2 regions of the Streptomyces sp. NPDC051218 genome follow, and region 1 is predicted to be linked to the other one. Evidence: riboswitches for the same ligand, from Rfam matches in the RefSeq annotation. Region 1 holds a riboswitch; the other holds the start of a gene.
The links. A riboswitch is a leader RNA that binds a small molecule or an ion and turns the genes downstream of it on or off. The one in region 1 is predicted to bind thiamine pyrophosphate.
Positions count from the first base shown of each region.

Region 1 (3,244 bases):
GCCGCCGTCAAGGCGCTGTTCGCGCGGAAGGTGCACGGAAAAGTCATTCTTGACGTGGCCTGAGGCTGGGGAGAGGACCCCGAACCGCCCAACGGCGGGCGAGGCGCCCGGTGGACGAGAATGGACCCATGGATGTGCTGGCGGAGGTCTTGCGTGTTTCGGGTGCGCGTGGGGCGCTCGGGGTCATGCTGAAGGCCGGAGGAATCTGGGGCCTGCGGCTGGACTCCTCGCCAGGAGCGGCACTGCACGTGGTGTCCCGCGGCACCATGTGGCTCCACGTCCCGGGCGAGAAACCTCTTCCGGTGCAGGCCGGAGACGCCGTCCTGGTGTCGCCGGGCACCGCACACGGGATAGCCGGCGGCGCCGGCATGACGTTGGGTTCCTGCGACCGTGCGGCGGCGGCCCGGTCTTTCGGCGATGGCAGGGCCCTGCGCCTGGGCTCGGCGCCGGTGCAGACGGAAGTGATCGTACTGCGCTACGAGCAGGACCCGGAGGTGCGTACACCGGTGCTCACCTCTCTCGCTCGGCCGATGCACGTCACAGCCCGGGAGAACGCGCAGCTCAGAAGGACCGTCGAACTTCTCGCCGCGGAGCTCGCACAGCCGCAGATCGGCACCACCGCCGCCGTGAACAGCATCGTCGACCTTCTGCTCGTCCAGTTCGTACGCGCCTGGCTGGCCCGCCACCCGCAGGAGCAGTCCGGCTCATGGCTGGGAGCGATGCGTGATCCGGTCGTGCGCGAGGCTCTGGCCTGTGTCCACGCCCAGCCGGGGCACCCCTGGACCACGGAGACCCTGGCCGCCGCGACGCGCGTTTCCCGGGCGACGCTGTCGAGGCGCTTCCGGTCCGCCCTCGGACAGACACCGGGCGCGTACGTGACGCAGTGGCGCATCGACCTGGCATCCGTCCGGCTCCGCGACACCGATGAGCCGGTCGAGTCGATCTCCGGCGCGGTCGGATACGCCTCTCCGCACGCCTTCAGCCGCGCCTTCAGACGTGCCCGAGGTACGGCCCCGGGTGAGTATCGCTCTCGACTTCGCGAGTGAGTGTACGTAGGCGACGACCGCCGGCGTCAGGTGGGCGCGACGGCGTCACGTGGGCGCAACGGCGTCACGTGGGCGCAACAGCCGAAGTCCAGCGCCCGCCCCCGCTCTGTCGTGCCGTGCGGAGCCCCGAGTGCGAACTCCCGTTCCCGAGGGAGGTACATTGCGTAGTGACCACCGCGGGAGCTCGGGAGTAGCCGGGCTGAGAGGGCGGACGGGACTTGATCCCCTTTCCGCCGACCGCATGAACCTGGACCGGGTAATGCCGGCGTAGGAAGGGTGTTGACGATGGAGAGTGCCTCCATACCTGCCCAAAACGGCCCTGCCGTCTCCCGTGCTGCCGTAGCGGACGTGATCGCGGCCCTGCGGACCTCCGCACCCCTTGTGCACTGCCTGACCAACGTCGTGGCGTCGCAGTTCACCGCCAACGTGCTGCTCGCGGCAGGAGCGGCCCCCGCGATGGTGCACAGCGCGGAGGAAGCCGGAGCACTGGCCCGAGTGGCCGGAGGTGTCCTGGTCAACCTGGGGACGGTGACTTCCGTGACGGCGGAGGCGATGCGCGTCGCGGTCAAGGAAGCGGCCGGCGCCGGGCGCCCGTGGGTGCTCGACCCGGTGGCGGTCGGCCCGCTGCCCTGGCGCACCGAGCTGGCCCGCGAACTCCTGGAGAGCGCAACCCCGGCGGTCGTTCGCGGCAACCCTTCCGAGATCCTGGCGCTGGACGGCGGCGGCACGGGCGGGCGCGGCGTGGACAGCACGGACACCCCCGAAGCGGCGCTGGCCGCGGCCACCGCGCTGAGCCGACGCTACGGCTGCGCGGTCGCCGTGAGCGGTCCTGAGGACGTCCTCACCGACGGGACGCGAGTGGTGCGGGTGAGCAATGGGCACCCGCTGCTGCCTCTGGTGACGGGAACCGGCTGCTCGCTCGGCGCCCTGGTCGCCGCCTGCACAGCCGTCACCGGAGACGCGCTGCTGGCCGCCACTGCCGCGACCGCCCTGCTCACAGTGGCCGCGGAGAGCGCCGCCACCCGCTCGACAGGTCCCGGCACGTTCGCGGTCGCGCTGATCGACGCGCTGTACGAGCTCAGCCCGGACCGGCTCGCCGGGGCTCTCAACCTGCGTTGAGCTCGCGGGTGTTGGGGATGTTGCGGGGTTTTGCGGTGGGCGGTCGGCCTGGGTGTCAGCGGCTGGTCAGCCGCTAATCAGCCGCTGATCAGCCCCCGCCCGCCCAGGGGGGCGACCCCAACACCAAGTCTGCCAGCCCCCTCGGACACACACCCTCACCCCTGTGGATAACTCAAGGTTCCCGCACGTCAGGGGCCCTCCCCCTTCCCTACACCTCTTTCCCCAGCACCTCTTCCCCAGCACCTCCCGATGCGTCTCCCACGCCGCCGCGCCCTCCCGCGGCCGGTAGACCCCAAGGAGCACCCATGCGACCACCACTCGACCTGTCCCTGTACCTCGTCACCGACACCCGGCTCTGCGGCGAGCGCGGCGTCGCCGTCACCGTGGCAGCCGCCGTCAAGGGTGGTGTCACCGCTGTCCAGTTGCGCGATCCGGAAGCGGACGCCCGCACGCTGTGTGCGCTCGGCCGGTCGATCCAGGCTGAACTCGCGGGCACCGGGGTCCCCTTGATCGTCAATGACCGCCTGGACGTGGCGGTCTGGCTGGGCGCGGACGGCGTCCACCTTGGGCAGCGGGACGGCTCCCCCACGACCGCCCGGCGCCAGCTCGGCCCTCACGCGTACGTCGGCCTGTCCGTCAGCCGCCCCGAACAGCTGACGCACGTACCCGATGCCGTCGACCACCTCGGTGTCGGTCCGGTGTTCCCGCAGTCCACCAAGCCGGACGCGGACACCCCGCTCGGTCTGGACGGCCTGGCCCGCATCGTCCGGGAGAGCCCGCTGCCCTGCGTGGCCATCGGCGGGATCGGCGCGTCCGAGGCCGCCGCCGTCAGGGCAAGTGGCGCGGCCGGGATCGCTGTCGTCAGCGCGGTCTGCGGGCAGCCCGACCCCGAGACCGCGGCCCGTTCCCTTGCCCACACCCTGCGACCGGAGGTCTCCGCGTGACCAGCCCGCCCATCGCCCTCACCATCGCCGCCAGCGACCCCTCCGGCGGCGCCGGGATCCAAGCCGACCTGAAGGCGTTCTCCGCAAACGGCGCGTACGGAACGGCAGTTCTGACCGCCCTGACCGCACAGAACA
Region 1 covers NZ_JBITEU010000014.1:60,086-63,329, reverse strand. Annotated here, with positions in the region: gene ACIBCK_RS34805 (zinc-binding dehydrogenase) at 1-63, shown strand, start outside; gene ACIBCK_RS34800 (cupin domain-containing protein) at 129-1,046, shown strand; TPP riboswitch at 1,213-1,338, shown strand; gene thiM (hydroxyethylthiazole kinase) at 1,332-2,165, shown strand; gene thiE (thiamine phosphate synthase) at 2,471-3,109, shown strand; gene thiD (bifunctional hydroxymethylpyrimidine kinase/phosphomethylpyrimidine kinase) at 3,106-3,244, shown strand, end outside.

Region 2 (3,244 bases), on a different contig from region 1:
ACGGCGATCGTGACCATGACCCCGCCGAGCAGCGACCACTGCCCCGCGCCGCGCGGACGACGCGCGACCACGGAGGCGTCGACCAGCTTCAGCGCACTCTCCCTGCGGCGCACGGTCCACGCGTGCACGGCGAGGATCGCGCCGACCGCGGCGAACTGCACGATCGTCAGTACGGCGGCCGTCGACAGGTCGAGAAGCTGGGCGGTCTGCCGGTAGATCTCCACTTCGAGCGTCGAGTACGCGGGTCCGCCGAGGATCTGCACGACGCCGAAGGAGGTGAACGTGAAGAGGAAGACCATGAGGGAGGCCGCGGCGACCGCGGGACCGAGCGCGGGCAGCGTGACGGTCCGCCAGGCGGTCCACCGCGAGGCGCCGAGCATCCGCGCGGCCTCCTCCTGGCGCGGGTCGAGCTGCGACCAGAGCCCGCCGACGGTCCGTACGACGACGGCGTAGTTGAAGAAGACGTGCGCGAGCAGGATCGCCCACACCGTCGTGTCGAGGCGTACGCCCCACATCTCGTCGAGCAGCCCGCCCCGGCCGAGCAGCGCGAGGAAAGCGGTCCCGACGACGACGGTCGGCAGCACGAACGGCACCGCGACGACGGCCCGCAGAATCTGCTTGCCCCTGAACTCGAAGCGCGCGAAGACGTACGCGCCAGGGAGCGCGATCAGCAGGGTGAGCGCCGTCGAGGCAAGCGCCTGCCAGGTGGTGAACCACAGCACGTGCCGGACGTCGGACTGCCCGACGACCTCCGCGATCCGCCCGAACTGCCAGTCCCCGCCGACCTTCAGGCCGCGCGCGACGATCGCGGCGACCGGATAGGCGAAGAAGACGGCGAAGAACGCGACGGGCACGGCCATGAGACCGAGCCGCGTCGCGCTCCCGCGCGCGAGCCCCTTACGGGACGTGCTTACTTCAGTACGAGCGAGGTCCACGACTTGACCCACTGCTCGCGGTTGTCGGAGATCTTCTTCGGAGCCATGGTCTCCGGCTTGTCGACGCTCACGCCGTGCTCCGTGAACAGCTCCGGCAGCTTGCCGCCCTCACGGACCGGGTTCACGAACATGTTCAGCGGCATGTCCTCCTGGAACTCGGCGCTGATCAGGAAGTCGAGCAGCGCCTTGCCGCCCTTCTCGTTCCGGGCGTTGTCGAGCAGACCCGCGTACTCGACCTGCCGGAAGCAGGTGCCGGTCGCGACGCCGGTCGGCGCCTCCTTGGGCTGCGGCTTGGCGTAGAGCACCTCGACGGGCGGGGACGAGGCGTACGAGACGACGAGCGGCCGGTCGCCCTTGGCCTTCTTGCCGCCGGCGGACCCGGAGAACTCCTCGTTGTAGGCCTGCTCCCAGCCGTCGACGACCTTGACGCCGTTGTCCTTGAGCTTCTTCCAATAGCCCTGCCAGCCGTCGTCGCCGTACTGGGCGGCGGTGCCGAGCAGGAACCCGAGGCCGGGGGACGAGGTCGACGCGTTCTCGGTGACCAGCAGGTCCTTGTACGCGGGCTTGGTCAGATCCGCGAAGGACTTCGGCGGCGCGAGCTTCTTGTCGGCGAAGTACTTCTTGTCGTAGTTGACGCAGATGTCGCCGCTGTCGACGGGCGTGACCCGGTGCTTCCCCTGATCGACGCGGAACTGCGAGGCGACCTGGTCCGAGCCCTTGGCCTCGTACGACTGGAAGAGGCCGTTGTCGAGCGCACGCGACAGAAGCGTGTTGTCTACGCCGAAGAAGACGTCGCCCTGGGGGTTGTCCTTGGACAGGATCGCCTTGTTCACAGCGGCGCCCGCGTCCCCGTCCTTGAGGACGTTGACCTTGTACCCGGAGCTCTTCTCGAACGCCTTCAGCACGTCCTTGGAGACGTTGAACGAGTCATGGCTGACGAGTGTGACGCTCTTGGAGTCGGCCTTGTCGCCGCTGTCGGACGAGCTGCCGCACGCGGAGAGCGCGACGAGCCCGACGCTCACCGCGACCGCGGTGAGCGTGATCTTCTTGGTGGTACTCACTGAATTCATTCCTCCTGGAGTGACCAGGAAGAGACGCGGCCCTGCCCGCGGACCGAAGGGCCGGCGGGCAGGGCGCAACAGCTTGAGTGGTGTCCGAACTTCCTACCCGGAATGACCCGGGCAAGGTTCAGAGGGTCTGCGGCCAACCTGTCCTTGGCTGCCGCACTCTCAGCGCTGTGGCGCTCCCCTGTCGGAATATGAAGATGTGTTCCGTCCGTGCAGTTGTGCACTGCCTATGAAGTTGTGTTTCGGCCAGCCTAACGCTCTGCCGCGGCGAGCTGACCGCACGCCCCGTCGATCTCCTGGCCACGGGTGTCACGCACCGTGACAGGCACCCCATGAGCGGCGATGGCGTTCACGAAGGCCTTCTCGTCCTCCGGCCGCGACGCCGTCCACTTCGAGCCCGGCGTCGGGTTCAGCGGGATCAGGTTCACGTGCACGGGCTTGTTCTTGAGCAGCCGCCCGAGCCGGTCACCGCGCCACGCGTGGTCGTTGATGTCCCGGATCAGCGCGTACTCGATGGACAGGCGGCGCCCGGACTTTGCGGCGTACTCCCACCCTGCCTCCAGCACCTCGCGCACGTTCCAGCGCGTATTGACGGGTACGAGGGTGTCGCGGAGCTCGTCGTCGGGCGCGTGCAGCGAGATGGCGAGGCGGCACTTGAAGCCCTCGTCGGCGAACCGGTGGATGGCGGGCACGAGGCCCACGGTCGACACGGTGATGCCACGCTGCGAGAGGCCGACCCCGTCGGGCTCGGGGTCCGTCAGCCGGCGGATCGCCCCGGTCACGCGGTTGTAGTTGGCGAGCGGCTCACCCATCCCCATGAAGACGATGTTGGAGAGCCGCGCGGGCCCACCGGGAATCTCCCCGTCGCGCAGGGCCCGCATCCCGTCCACGATCTGGTGCACGATCTCGGCGGTGGACAGATTCCGGTCGAGACCGGCCTGCCCGGTCGCGCAGAACGGGCAGTTCATCCCGCACCCGGCCTGCGACGAGATACACATCGTCACGCGGTCCGGATAGCGCATGAGCACGGACTCGACGAGCGTCCCGTCGAACAACCGCCACAGTGTCTTACGGGTGGTGTCGTCGTCGCAGCTGATGTGCCGCACCACGGACATCAGCTCGGGAAGCAGCGCCTCCTGGAGCTTCCCGCGCGAACCGGCGGGAATGTCGGTCCACTGCTCCGGGTCGTGCGCGTACCGCGCGAAGTAGTGCTGCGAGAGCTGCTTGGCGCGAAACGGTTTC
Region 2 covers NZ_JBITEU010000012.1:83,563-86,806, forward strand. Annotated here, with positions in the region: gene ACIBCK_RS32470 (ABC transporter permease) at 1-935, opposite strand, end outside; gene ACIBCK_RS32475 (thiamine ABC transporter substrate binding subunit) at 911-2,005, opposite strand; TPP riboswitch at 2,078-2,195, opposite strand; gene rlmN (23S rRNA (adenine(2503)-C(2))-methyltransferase RlmN) at 2,254-3,244, opposite strand, start outside.
Region 2: it holds a riboswitch for thiamine pyrophosphate, as region 1 does, so the genes downstream of both, ACIBCK_RS32475 (thiamine ABC transporter substrate binding subunit) here and thiM (hydroxyethylthiazole kinase) in region 1, are expected to answer to the same signal.